Linked DNA regions of Chlorogloeopsis sp. ULAP01. The protein of the gene in region 2 interacts with the protein of the main gene of each other region in a pairwise test. Links are inferred from orthologs where the notes say so. Each region holds a gene or a part of one and is shown on either strand. Other genes may lie near its edges.

Evidence for each region. The genes of interacting proteins can lie anywhere in the genome.
Region 1: the proteins of crtE (region 2) and purT interact in binary tests that used the Escherichia coli proteins (3 or more experiments, as listed by UniProt). The link is inferred for Chlorogloeopsis sp. ULAP01 from one-to-one orthologs.

Annotation. Positions count from the first base shown.
Region 1 is NZ_JAUDRH010000023.1:38,868-44,714, reverse strand. What follows is about bases 126-2,984. They hold purT (formate-dependent phosphoribosylglycinamide formyltransferase), read right to left. Parts: upstream 2,211-2,984; coding sequence 1,041-2,210; downstream 126-1,040. Other genes in these bases: QUB80_RS33140 (pentapeptide repeat-containing protein), read right to left, coding at 2,363-2,848; QUB80_RS33150 (sterol desaturase family protein), read right to left, coding at 126-907. Also shown: more of QUB80_RS33150, read right to left, coding at 86-125; QUB80_RS33135 (hypothetical protein), read left to right, coding at 3,027-3,590; QUB80_RS33130 (TenA family protein), read right to left, coding at 3,609-4,235; QUB80_RS33125 (acetyltransferase), read right to left, coding at 4,450-4,701; QUB80_RS33120 (NAD(P)/FAD-dependent oxidoreductase), read right to left, coding at 4,872-5,847. UniProt on the Escherichia coli protein: Involved in the de novo purine biosynthesis. Catalyzes the transfer of formate to 5-phospho-ribosyl-glycinamide (GAR), producing 5-phospho-ribosyl-N-formylglycinamide (FGAR). Formate is provided by PurU via hydrolysis of 10-formyl-tetrahydrofolate.
Region 2 is NZ_JAUDRH010000006.1:339,424-347,739, reverse strand. The notes cover bases 2,473-5,217. They hold crtE (geranylgeranyl diphosphate synthase CrtE), read right to left. Parts: upstream 4,436-5,217; coding sequence 3,509-4,435; downstream 2,473-3,508. Other genes in these bases: folD (bifunctional methylenetetrahydrofolate dehydrogenase/methenyltetrahydrofolate cyclohydrolase FolD), read right to left, coding at 4,585-5,217; QUB80_RS14310 (divergent PAP2 family protein), read right to left, coding at 2,898-3,356. Outside these bases: QUB80_RS14330 (pyridoxine 5'-phosphate synthase), read left to right, coding at 1-119; QUB80_RS14325 (nuclear transport factor 2 family protein), read left to right, coding at 269-988; QUB80_RS14320 (MgPME-cyclase complex family protein), read left to right, coding at 1,051-1,380; QUB80_RS14315 (hypothetical protein), read left to right, coding at 1,567-2,343; more of folD, read right to left, coding at 5,218-5,460; QUB80_RS14295 (hypothetical protein), read left to right, coding at 5,811-6,197; QUB80_RS14290 (NUDIX hydrolase), read left to right, coding at 6,373-6,801; QUB80_RS14285 (AI-2E family transporter), read left to right, coding at 6,812-7,903.

The DNA of each region.
Region 1 (5,847 bases), on a different replicon or contig from region 2:
GGATTAGCGCTACCGTCTGTAGGATTCTAAAAACTGGCGATCGCATTGCTTGCATTTATAGCATTGTCTGCTACAACAACCATTGTTAAAAAATTTCATTCTCAATCCCCGTAGTATTTGTAATTACACTTTCAGCAATGTCCTCATAGCCAGGGATCTGCGTACCGAATAACTTGTCCCAAAAAGTGAAGTACAATCCATAATGCACGGTATACTTACGATGATGTATTGAGTGATGCATCGGCCCAATCAACCACTTGCCAAACCAGTGGCTTTTAAATGACGAAGAAAATACTTCAAATCCAAGATGATTCAACACAGCCCACACAGTCATCGTCATCAGCACAGCAATTAAGGTGATGAAATGAAGTGGGACTATGAAGACTATAACAATAAAGAAGAGCGCCTGTATAATCGCTTCTGGCAAGTCGAATGCAAAAGATGTCCACGGTGTTGAATCTCCTGAACGATGATGCCCATAATGCATCAACCTAAAAAGTGACGGGTGGTGGAATATCCGATGGATAAAGTAAAAGTAGGTATCCTGAAGGATGAGCACCAAAACAAAACTAACTCCTAAATACCACAGCCCGTACTCACGCAAGTCAGTGTACAAGAGTGTTACTCCCAAATCGTACTCTGACATAATGAGCGCCGCACAAACAGCAAAAACTACAGCTGACAGTACAGATAATTCGATATCTTTTAAAATTGACTGAACCATCGGAGGTTTTCGCCGCAAACTCCGTTTGGCAAGTGACTTCCCTAGAAGTGAATAGAAGAGCAAATAGGCTCCCCCAGCGAAGAGAAAGTATCGGGCGATAATCAACCCGAAGAAGACAAACAAATAGAACCAAAATGAGTGGTTCAACAATGTAAAGTTTCCTCCTGAAAGTGAGGGAAGCAAGCCATCTACCATTTGCAACCTAAATATTGTGGCTGTAGCATGACTGAGCTAGAAAGTGGCTAAAAATTCTCTATGGCACCCACTGTATTAATATCAACTTTGCGATCGCACAAACAATAGCCAAATAGACATTTTATAGTAATTTGATTTTCTTGGCGGCTCTTATCGCTTTTTCTGTTGCTTCTTTTATGTTGCTGCCCTTAGCCAAAGCTACTCCCATCCTTCGGTAAGGGTGAGCATTAGGTTTACCAAATAGCTTGATATCTACATCTTGTTCTGATAAAGCCTCAGCCACACCTGTATACACTATTGAATCTGATTTTGCCGAGGCTAAGATTACAGCACTAGCCGAAAATCCTAATTGTTCTATATGGGGAATAGGCAAACCTAAAATAGCTCTTAAATGCAATTCAAATTCATTCAAATTTTGCGAAATTAAAGTTACCATTCCTGTATCATGGGGGCGAGGTGAAAGTTCAGAAAAAATAACTTCATCTTTAGTGATAAAAAACTCAACTCCAAAAATTCCAGCACCTCCCAAAGCATCAGTAACTTTTTTCGCTATTGATTGCGCTTGTGAAATCATTTCTGTCGAAATCTCGGCTGGTTGCCAAGATTCTTGATAATCTCCTCTTTCTTGACGATGCCCAATCGGAGGACAAAAAATAGTCGGGGCATTCCACTGTTTAATAGTTAGCAAAGTAATCTCAATTTCAAAATCTATAAATTCTTCAACAATTACTTTTTGACTGTCACCTCGCGAACCTGCGATCGCATAGTTCCAAGCTTTCTCAACTTCCATGCTATCTTTAACTACAGATTGACCTTTTCCAGAAGAGGACATCACAGGTTTGACAACATTAGGAAATCCAATTTCTTTGGAAATAGCGATTAATTCTTCTAGGGTAGAGGCGTAACCATATTTAGCAGTCCTAATGCCTAATTGTTGATGTGCTAATTCTCTAATTCTATCCCGATTCATCGTATAGTTGGTTGCGGCTGCCGTCGGGATAACTGTAATCCCTCGTTGTTCAAATTCCAACAATTTTTCTGTTCTAATTGCTTCAATTTCTGGAATGATAAAATCTGGCTGATACTTGCTCACAATTCTTTCCAAGTCTTCTGCATTTAACATGGAAATAACTTCTGAGCAGTCTGCAACTTGCATTGCCGGAGCATGAGGGTAACGGTCAACGGCAATTATATAATTACCAAGACGTTGAGCAGCAATTACAAATTCTTTACCAAGTTCTCCCGAACCTAGTAACATTAATTTTTTTGGTAGCTGAATCGAATTATTCATTAATCTTCTTCTTCCTAACTCAAAATTTTTTATCTTTTAGTGTACTTTTTGTGCTAGCTTTTCATAAGTTAAGCTGCTCTTGTGAAAAGACACTTTTATTCCTATGCCTGTCTCCCGGACGTCCATGTGTTTTATTATTTCACTTAACTATTTTATATAAAATTGAACTGAGCACCGCGAGATTTTAAATTTTGGCATTGCTCTTTAGGCAACCCAATTCCTTCACCAAGTTTACATCCATCTACTAGAGTATCAAGCCAAATAGTTTCATTCAAAGTTGCATCACTTAAATTTGCACTTCTCAAATCTGCTCTTGTAAAATTGGCAAAGATTAAATCTGAATTTACTAAACTACTTCCGCTTAAATTTGCATCTGTAAAATTACCACGAATAAAGTTAGAATTATTCAAATCTAAGCCTGATAAATCTGAGCCTGTTAAATTAGGAAATTTTAGTTGATTAGGGTTTTGCAAAAATCTATTTACACAAGTTATATTTGCCTCATTCAAGGAAATTTTGATTAAAAAATCATAACGAGCAATACCGAGTTGCTTGAGAATTTGCAAACGTTTTTCAGGAGTTTGTTTTAGAAAATAGACAGCACTGTAGTAGGAATTATGAAATATATTATCTAACATCCTAAATACTGTATAATAATTCTTTTTGTGCTTAATTTTTTTATATTGTTTGCTTACATAGTTAAGAGATATTTTTGTTAATATAATTCAATTATCGAATTGACATCATACAATTTTAATCACACCATTGTCAAAACTAAGCAAAGTGACTATCTCCATTATATAAGCACCTATGAAAATGAAAAAAATTGCAAGACTACATCAAATCCAACCTCGTGTATTGGTGACAACAATAGGTTTAGGAGTGCTTCTACTAGCTTCATTTACTTTTTTTCTATTTGATATTCTCAAAATCAGAGTTATAAATGTTGATAATGCTAGGAGAATATTAGCCGAGCAAAAGCGAAAAGAGAATAATAATTTTGGTATATCTAAAATTGCCTTTCAACAGGGTTCAAATAATAAAGGACTTGATTTGAGGTGTTTAAATTGGTCTTCAAAACAGTTGTACAATGGTTGGAGCAATATTGGCAAAGACCATGACTTTTTTATTGATTATTATCTACCCTCTGGCAAAAAAGCTATTATTTGTACAACACCTGCATTAGCTACTGCACTAGCTGCAAACTCTAAAACAAGATTTTTATATGAAGTGTCCACGACTGAGTTAGATGATGGTTTATATGTTCGGATTGTTGTTGGACTTTCAGAAGTTAGGGAAACTTGTAAATTAATTACAGGTAGTGTTGATTGTTTGAACTCAATATTGATGCGACAAGCAATAGTGAAATATGAGCCTTGAAACTGATTGTTTATATTGTTACTGTACCGCATTAAAAGCCATCTGCCAAAAATCTTTTTCAAATTTCGCCACTTTTATGAAAGCTTCTTCAGCTTGGTTTTGAATAGAAGTGGAAGCTGTTTGTAATACTTGATCAGCTTGCTGTTCTAAGAGTTTTACATATGCTGTAAAGTCAGAATTACCCCATCTATGTGCAAATTCGTTGTAGGGTGCGGGCATAGCACCAGGTAATTGCCAACCTTGATTATAGGCACATTCAATAGCCCACAATGCAGTTGCTTGTACTGGATAAGGCATATCGGCTAGGCTATGCATATATTTACAGTATTGCTCACAAGTTGGCTGTTTTTTTGTATCAAGATTAAGTTGTCGTTCAGCCGCTTTTTCTTTAAACCAATTAAGCTCATCTTTAAGTGCTGCTAATCCTACAAGTATCACATCAAAATGTTGTGGAGGCGCACTAGCTAATACTCTTGCCAGCATCCGCGTAAAATCGATAACAAATAAGTAATCTTGTACTAACCATGTATTAAATTGATGAGGTTGAATTGTACCTGATTTACAATTTTCTAAAAAAGGATGCACAGTAGCTTCATGCCAAATTTCTGTGTATTTTTGGAGAATGTGAGCGCAGGTAAAAGACATAATTAAAAACTTAGTTAAATCACTACATAATCATTTTTATAGGCAATAGCAAAGGGCGATCGCCTGGGATAAATCAGTGAAATTGATTAGTAGCGATCGCCCTTTGGATACCGAACAATCTCAAATTTTTATTGCTACTCCAGAAAGTATCGTTGCCTTGAGTGTTTTCACACTAGATCAGCAGCGAAATTACTAGTTGCTCTCTTACAAATAATTAGCCGTTCTTAAGACTTAGCTCCTTTTGATTAGTAGAACGTTCTGTATCGCGATAATGGGCATCCAGCCAACAACGCGGCAAACGTTCACCAGAAGGAAACGCCAATTCTATTTTTTGATAGCAAGCTGGATCTTGCATCTCTTCACCAAAGTGATCGACTCCTGTTACTTCTTTAGCACAGGGGTTGAAGAGTTGATCTAAGGTTAAAATTTCGATTAAATCTCCTGTAGGCTTGTGCATCAAGAACATAGTAATTCTCCTATGTCAAGAACTCCTAGCTAAATGCTATAACGAACCTAATCAAGAGATTCATCTCCGAAATAGATCGCAAAATTAAGATACATCAATAGACACTAGTAGTTCGCCACTATAGATCCCCGACTTTTTTACAGAAGTCGGGGATATGAACACTTTCAGTATCAACTCTGCCCTTGCTTCCAACCCTTTAACTTCAAAGCATCACCCTCAAACCGTTTCCCTTTTAACATCCGATTCCAGTAAACCCAAGGTAAAACATGGCGCTTCACCAACCACATACTGTAACGTTCCTCCCTGGGATCAACTGGAAAAGTAGACATGGGTTGGTTAGTGTAATCAAACTCTGCCATGATAACTTTGCCGTATCCCGTAATTAGCGGACAGCAAGTATAGCCGTTATAGCTTCCTGTCAAAGAGCTAGAGTCGATGAGAGCCAGTAAATTCTCTACCAGCACAGGAGCTTGTCGGCGAATGGCAGCTGCCGTTTTGGAAGTTGGCAAAGAAGAAGCATCTCCCAAACTAAAGACATTAGGATAAATATTGTGCTGCAATGTCTCTTTATTGACATCTACCCAACCTTTTCCAGCCCCCTCAGCAACAGCCAGCTTGCTAGTCTTAATGAAATCAGGAGCGCTCATTGGTGGGGTTACGTGAATTATGTCATAGGGGATAACTACCTGCTGTACACCTTCGTCTGTGGTGACATCGAAAACTGCTTCTTTAGCTTCCGCCCGGATTGCTTTGAGATTGTGTTTGAATTTTAATTGAATATTTCGGCGATCAACTACTTTGAGCAATCTTTCTGCATAAGCAGGAACAGGAAAAATCGCACCTACAGCAGAGCAAAACATCATGTTAGTTTTGTTGCAAACACCCTGCTTGCGAAAGGCATCATCAGCCATATACATAATTTTTTGGGGAGCGCCACCGCATTTAATCGGAGTTGCTGGGAAGGTAAATAAAGCATTCCCTCCTTGAAAATTCCGAATTACTTCCCAAGTATGGGGAGCATATTCAAACGCGTAATTACTGCATACTCCTCCCTTACCTAATGCATCTTGCAAGCCTTCTATCAAATGCCAATCAATTTGAATACCAGGGCATAGCACTAAGTAATCGTAGTGAATTTGTTTACCA
Region 2 (8,316 bases):
CTTGTCTTCCTGGCATGGAAGAACTTAATATCGGTCATACTATCATCAGTCGGGCAGCACTTGTCGGCATGGAAAGAGCTGTTCGAGAGATGAAACTTGCCATGCACGGGCAGTTCTAAAGTTTAAGCGATCAATTCATATTTCTCCTTCTGCCCTCTGCCCCCTGCCCTCTGCCTTATTCCAAACCTAGAGGGGAAATTCTCTGCGAAATCTAGAAATATGTTGGTATTTGCTTATACAGCAAATGAAATTTTTAGCCAATAATTCTATGAACGCAACACCATCTAAAAACCTTCCACTTTGGGTACAGGATAGAGATACAGTCATTGCACACAGTACTAATGCTACTTGGCGTCACGATACTCCCCCAGATTACACAGAATCAAAAGTGGGTTTGGCACAAGAAAGTAAATGCAATCATGTTGAAGGTTCTCTAGAAGCGATCGCGCAAAACTTAGTCAGAACTTTTGAGATGGAGGCTTCTTTTAAAACCAACCCAGATCAATGGTTATCGGTTGTTAATGACAAGTTTCGCATGAGTAGTAACGGCGGGCAAGCCTATACAGCCGAAGAAGTGTCCGCCTCTGGGACTTACAATTTATTTATCGGCGATACACAAGATTATCAGGCTTCCCAGGAAACCTTTGAATCTTCGGGTAAACTATTCCGCACAGCATTTCCCAAAGGATTTTTGTGGGAAGTGCTAGAAGTTTACTCTGCGCCACCAAAAGTTACATTTAAGTGGCGACATTGGGGAACTTTTAGTGGATACTACAAAGACTATGCACCTACAGGAGAAACAGTAGAGATAGTCGGCATGAGTGTTGCCCACCTCACCGAGGATTTAAAAATTCTTTCTGTCGAACACTACTTCGACAACAGCTTGTTCTTGGCAAAGCTGACAAGTGGCGGAAAACAAACTACCAACGAACAGCAAGCAACTGGTTGTCCTTTTGGCTCGTGGTTCAAGGGATTGAAGCTGAGATAATTCAACAAGGACACAGTAAATTTTACTGTGTGCCAGTTTTCATCATTTAGCAACGAACGAAAATGCAAACATACTATTACGTTTTGGCTTCTCAACGCTTTTTACTCGAAGAAGAACCGATGGAGGAAGTACTGCGGGAACGCACCCGTCACTACCACGAACAAGAAAAAGAAATAGATTTTTGGGTAGTCAAGCAACCCGCTTTCCTAGAAGCGCCTGAAATGGCAGCAGTGAAAGCGAAGTGTCCCCAGCCAGCAGTAGCAATTATTTCTACTAATTCCCAATTTATTACTTGGTTAAAACTCCGCTTGGAGTACGTTTTAACAGGAGAGTTTCAGGCTCCTTCTGAAACTATTTCCGACGCTTTGGCATCCTTAGCTACTGTATCCTAATCAAGAGTAAGGAGAGTCGGGGAAGCGAGAAAAATTTTTATACAATTTTCCGCTACTCCACCTCCCTATTTCTAATGTCCTTTGACGCGGGGATGTGGAGAATAGAATATTTTCTCACCCACCTAGAAATCTAGGAAATAAATTATATATATTTATAGTCAGATCCTGAAGATAATACGGTGGTATATGTATAAAACTGTGTTAGGGAAATCTCAACATTTGTCAAAAACCGTTGGAAGTAGTTTATTGTTGGCGATCGCTTGGTTATTGGCAGGTATAAATACTACCTTTGCCCAGCAACAAAACCTTCCTGTTTGTCAACCTCCAAATTCTGGTGAGTACCTGTTACTAGTAATCAGCCCCACAACAGATAATCAAAATCAATTGCGCCGTGCTTTACCAAAGGAAATCAAAACTACAACCTGTAGATATCTTACCGATACAGTCACGCGAATCGGCGGTTTTAGTAAAGTAGATGATGCTAATCGTTGGGCAAGATATATTAACAGTATTGTCGGATTAACTGCCATTATCACTACTCGACCGGGGGAGCATTTAGCAAACCAGACAATTCCAACAATTCCAACAATTCCAACAACTCCAACAACTCCAACAATTCCAACAATTCCAACAACTCCAACAATTCCAACAACTCAGCTAAATCAATTAAATCAGACAGCAACTTATCAACCCCAACGTCTAAAGCGTGGTTTCGCAGTCTTAGTGGATTATTTCAATCGTCCGGAGGTAGCGAATCAAATCAAAGAAATTGTCAGAGGTGACGTTGGTTTTGTTTCCTACGGACAACGCCCTTATTTGTTAGCAACTTACACAACTAATCAACAAGATGCTTACAGTACATTGCAAAAGCTATCAGAGCGTGGTTTTTTTGCTGTCATTGTTGATAGCAGCAAAGTAATGCTATTACGGCCGATAGTAAATTTACCAAATTCCCATTTCTAAAGTTATCATCTCAACAAAAAATTAAAACTTGCACTTTACTATATTCAATTGCTAATTAGTAAAATCAAATGTAATTTATAAAGCTTGATGTCAATTGGGTGATTAATTATTAGCTAGCTTTTGGTAGTTGCTTATTTAAAGCAAATTAATTACAAAAACTTCTATATTTTTTAGATTAACTTATGAATTTAAGATTAACTCGTAACTTCAAAGTTCATTTTCAGTAAAAACAATCAACTAACAAAATCTCCGTGACGGTTATAAATACTAATCTTAATACCAATAAGAAATTGGGGTAAGTAAACTAACCATTGTCCAGTTTTATATATCATTACTTAATGACCGCCATTAATACTTATTCCTATATCCATATGTTAAAAATGAATTAGGACAATCCTTGCGATTGAATTATAAAGTCTTTGCTTGCCTAAGCTTTATCATCTGTTAATATCCTAAGTATTTTGGCTATTACTATACATACGTAATAGCTTAGTAGTATTTCAAATTGATTGAATTCGCAATTCAAAATCTAAGTCATGATATTACACTGAAATTTAATTATAAGCATAGCGAGCAAGCCAAGAAATGGTAATACCCAATGCCGAGCCAGCAATTACTTGAAAAGGAGTATGTCCTAGTAATTCCTTGAGGCGATCGCCCGTAAACTCCGGGTGTTCATCAAATAGTTCATCAATCATTTGATTGAGAATGCGAGCTTGTTTACCAGCAGCTTGGCGAACTCCAGCCGCATCGTACATAACTATAATGGCAAAAACTGTAGCAACCGCAAATTCTGCGGATGCCCAACCACGAGTCTGCCCTACACCTGCTGCCAGTGATGTTACTAGAGCTGAGTGAGCGCTAGGCATACCTCCTGTCGTCACTAATGCACGTACGTTCAGCTTCCGATTCTTAATTAACTCGATTACGAGCTTTAAAGTTTGAGCAATTAAACAAGCTACTAGAGCAACTACCAGCACCTGGTTATCTAAAATGTCGCCTATGTCCTGCATGGTATTTTAGTCAGGTTAACAAAATTATGAGCAGCGGTTTGATATGTGAGGAAAATCGCGCTACTTCGCATGGGGAAACATCCCAAGTTTTGAGATTTTATGTCTTAATGACTTCTTTTGGCACGCGAATACCCAGAAAGTCAAAAATTAACCTAATGATTGCGACTGGTAATAAAGTGAGCCAGTGCCACTAAAGGTTCTGCCGCCTTTCCAAAAGGTTCTAATTCCGCACAAGCTGCCTCAATTAGTTTTTGGGCTTGTTTTCGAGATTCTTCGATTCCCCAAAGACTAGGATAAGTCACTTTTTTGGCTTGTTGGTCTTTGCCTGCGGTTTTACCTAATTGTTCTTGGGTAGCAGTGATATCCAAAACATCATCAATAATCTGAAATGCTAAACCAATATTTCGAGCATAACTAGATAATCTTTGTAAATCTTGCTCAGATGCTCCTGATAGCACACCACCACAAACAATACAAGCTTTTAGGAGCGCTCCTGTTTTGTGATTGTGAATAAAATTTAGTGTTTCTAAAGAAATATCTGACTTGCCTTCCGATTCTAAATCTACTACTTGACCACCGACTAATCCAGCAGCCCCTACAGCACGTCCCAAATGAGCAACTACCTGCAACACTCGTTCAGGAGGCACATTTTTGGTATTAGCGGCAATATACTCAAAAGCGTAAGCCAACAAGCCATCTCCAGCTAAAATGGCAACATCTTCTCCATAAACCTTGTGATTCGTCAGCTTTCCACGACGGTAATCATCATTATCCATAGCTGGCAGATCGTCGTGAATTAACGACATCGTGTGGATCATCTCCAAGGCGCATGCTGTTGGCATTGCCATTTCGATCGTACCGCCTGTCATCTCACAAGTTGCCAGGCAAAGAATGGGGCGCAGACGCTTACCTCCAGCTAAGAGAGAGTAACGCATAGCTTCGTAAATTTTTTCTGGATAACGCACGGAAATCGTCTGCTCCAGGGCTGCTTCACAAAGCTGTTGTCGTTCTTTCAAATAGGTAATGAGGTCAAAATTTGCTTGTTTTGGAGTCGGTTTCAAGTTATCCGCTGCTACCATTCCTATATTTCCTTATGTTTTATGTTATTTATGTAACAATTTTAAGGGTATGTGGTAATTTGAGATTTAGAATTTGGCTCTACTCTTAACTAACCATAGTTTTTGGTTTGATGAGTGCAACTGGCAACTTAAAATCTCTAATCTAAACTTTATTTTGTCACCCTTAAATAAGTAGAAAAGGTATTTTGCAGTAACATGGCAACGGTCATAGGACCAACACCACCAGGAACTGGGGTGAGAAATTCTGCCACACCAGCAACTGAGTCAAAATTGACATCTCCGACTAGGCGACTGTTGCCACCGACATCAGTAATGCGATTTATCCCCACATCTACCACAACAGCACCCGGTTTCACCATTTGTGCTGAAATCATTTCTGGACGACCTACTGCTGCAATTAGAATATCAGCATTTTTGGTAATGGCAGCTAGATCTTGCGATCGCGAATGGGCAACTGTCACCGTGGCATCAGCTTCCAATAGCATTAACGCCAGTGGCTTGCCTACCAAAATACTGCGTCCTAACACTGTTGCTTGTTTCCCTCGCAAAGGAATTTCATACTCTTGCAACAAGCGCATTACTCCTGCTGGAGTACAACTGCGTAAACCACGTTCTCCCCGCATTAATTTTCCCATATTTACTGGGTGCAGTCCGTCAGCATCTTTGTCGGGGTGAATTTGATGTAATAGAGAAACAGCATCCAAGTGGTTTGGTAGGGGTAACTGCACTAGAATACCATCTACCCGCTCATCCTGGTTTAGAGTATGAATAGCTTCCTCAAGTTCGGCTTGAGTAGTTTCTGTAGGGAAATGCTTACCAAAGGAGGCAATACCAACTTTTGCGCAAGCTCGTTCTTTGCCGCTTACATATGCAGCTGAAGCGGGGTTGTCGCCAACCATTAGTACTGCTAAACCTGGTGGGCGTCCTATTTGAGGTTGTAGTTGGGTAATCTCAGCAGCAAGTTCTTGCTGAATTTTTGCAGCTAAAGCTTTACCATCGAGTAACTTGGCAGTTTTTGTTTCCATTCTATTATTAGAAGTACGCTCTTACTTTGGCATTGCTGTCCGATACCGTAGCAGCACTCACCAAACATAGACTCCTCAAAGAACTGTGAGACTTTTAGTGAGGGCTTCATTGATAGCTTTTGGTTGATGTTTATTTGCTGTAGGAAACATTAACCAACTACCAACAATCAACGACCAAAACACAATTTCTCACAAATCAGATCAGAATCTATATCTTTATCTTCTCAGATTGGTTGCTTCAGGTGGGAGTGTTTTTCTCATACCGCAGCATCCTATTGATAGGAATTTACTCATTTAAAGTTGCGGCTCACCAACTACTGATGCCACAATTTCCGGAAAAGGTATCTTTTATGCTACAAGCAAAAGAAAAATTCCTCATTATTACGGTATCTCGTTTGAGTTTGACGTGTCTCTTTTTTACAGGATTAGTGGGTTGTAGTCAGTTTAGTTTTTCCAAGGTAAATGCACTAGGAGCAAATGTAACTCCGATTCGGGAACTACAATCACAACCAAGCATCGGTACAACGGCATACATTCAAGGCAAAGTCGAAAGGCGAGTGCCTTTACTGAAGCGGCAGGCGTATCTAATTAACGACTCCACAGGAAAAATTTGGGCTATTACCAATCAAACAGCTTTGCGAGAGGGAGAATACGCAGTCATCAAAGGCAAAATTAAATATCAGCCTATACCTATAGCTGGCAAAGACTTTGGAGAAGTATTTCTAGAAGAAAAGTAAAATTCTGAACATCAAAATATAGCTTTATGGATGGATCTTAGCTAGATGCTGTAGCACTGTACCTAACATCAAGTCGCCCTGTGTTTACACATTTTGGTTGCCAGTTTTGGAAAATATGGGAAAAACCAACAAGATATGGACAATAAAGAATGTTGGTACTTATACAGTAGTAAATATGGCTGCTCATGTAGCGATCGCAATTCTCTATCAAAAAAACAAGTTTCTCATGCAACTGCGGGATAATAATCCCAATATTCTTTATCCTGGATACTGGGCGCTATTTGGCGGACATATCGAATCCGGTGAAACTCCAGAGATAGCAGTAAAGCGAGAAATTTTAGAAGAAATTAATTACGAGCTACCACAAAAATTTGATGAGTTTGGCTGTTATGGTGATGATAGGGTGATTCGTCACGTTTTTCATGCGCCGCTTTTGGTGGAATTAGATCAGCTAGTTCTTAGCGAAGGTTGGGATATGGGCTTACTTACACCGGAAGACATCTGCCAAGGTAGCTGTTATTCAACAGTAGCAGGGGAAATCCGACCTGTAGGAACCGTACATCAGCGCATATTATTAGATTTTATGCAGAAAATGAATAAATAGAATCAGTGCCATGCAATCAGTAAACAAACTACCGCGATGGTTAACCTTTGGCTTGGCATTTCCCCTTGTCATCCTCAATGGCTGGGTATTGCTTCAGGTAATCAAGTATTTTCAGCCATTAGTTAGCATTTTAGTTGCTGCCTTATTGCTGGCTTTTCTTTTAGATTATCCCATCCGGTTGTTTCAAAAACAAGGAGTAAAACGCAACATAGCTGTTACAGTCGCTTTGTTGATAACTGTGGTGATATTAGTAGGTTTAGGCATCACCTTAGTGCCGCTAATAATACAACAGCTCAACGAATTGGCTAACATTTTGCCCGCTTGGATTGATTCTGGTACTCAACAGCTACAAGCTTTTCAAAACTGGGCAACAACAGAACAATTACCAATAAACTTAAGTGGCTTATTACCCCAGCTTCTTGATCGAGTCTCAACTCAAATTCAAAATTTTACTGGTAGAATATTAAGTCTTGCTTTAGATACTATCGGCAGTCTCGTCAACACCTTGCTGACAGTAGTCTTGACTTTCTACCTTGTTTTGAACGGAGAAAGTATCTGGGACGGAATATTTTTGTGGTTTCCAGCGCACATCGGAACATACATTCGTCAATCACTACGCGAGGACTTTCAAAATTACTTTCTTGGTCAATTAACTTTAGCTACTATATTGGCAACAGGAATTACACTTGCATTTTTAGCGCTGCAAGTTCCATTAGGTTTATTATTCGGATTAGTTATTGGTTTTTTTGCCTTATTTCCTTTTGGTACAGGAATAGGAATTGGTATAGTTAGCTCTTTAGTGGCATTAAATAACTTTTGGTTAGGAGTAGAAGTTTTAATTGTCGCAGTAGCAATTGACCAATTTAATTCTAATTTTGTTGCTCCTCGCATTCTCGGCAATTTAACTGGTTTAAATCCAGTTTGGGTAGTTATTTCCTTACTTTTAGGGGCGAAATTGGGAGGGTTATTGGGGCTATTAGTTGCCATTCCTTTGGCTAGTTTTATTAAAAGTGTTGCAGATACTTGGCGTGAAGGAAAATTTGAGAAAGTGGAGAAGATAGAATCAGAATCAACTGTAGGAACAAGTCAGACAGTCATGTAATAAATCACATAATGAGGGAATGAAAATCTCTTTCCCCCAACCCTATTTTCAAGACAGAAAATAGAAACTTTATAGTTAGTTATATAGGTGAGAATTCTCAATGTTGGCAAGCTATATTGACAAAGCTATGGAACTAGCAGTTTATGAGATTATTGAAGATGATAGAACTTATACTATTTCTTTGTGAAGCTGCGCCAAATTTTCTCCGTACCTCCTCTCTTTGTGTTCTTTGTGGTTCGTTATTTATTTCTTGCGCGTCAGCGCATCTTCATACAGAGTTGGTATTATTGGGGTGAAATTCCTTCTTTACAGGGTGTCTGGGCGTGAATTAAGAGAAGCTTTGAGTGACTGGATAGCGCTGCGTTTGCGTTTGGGATTTGATATTCCTGTCATTGCGGATATAAATCTCAACG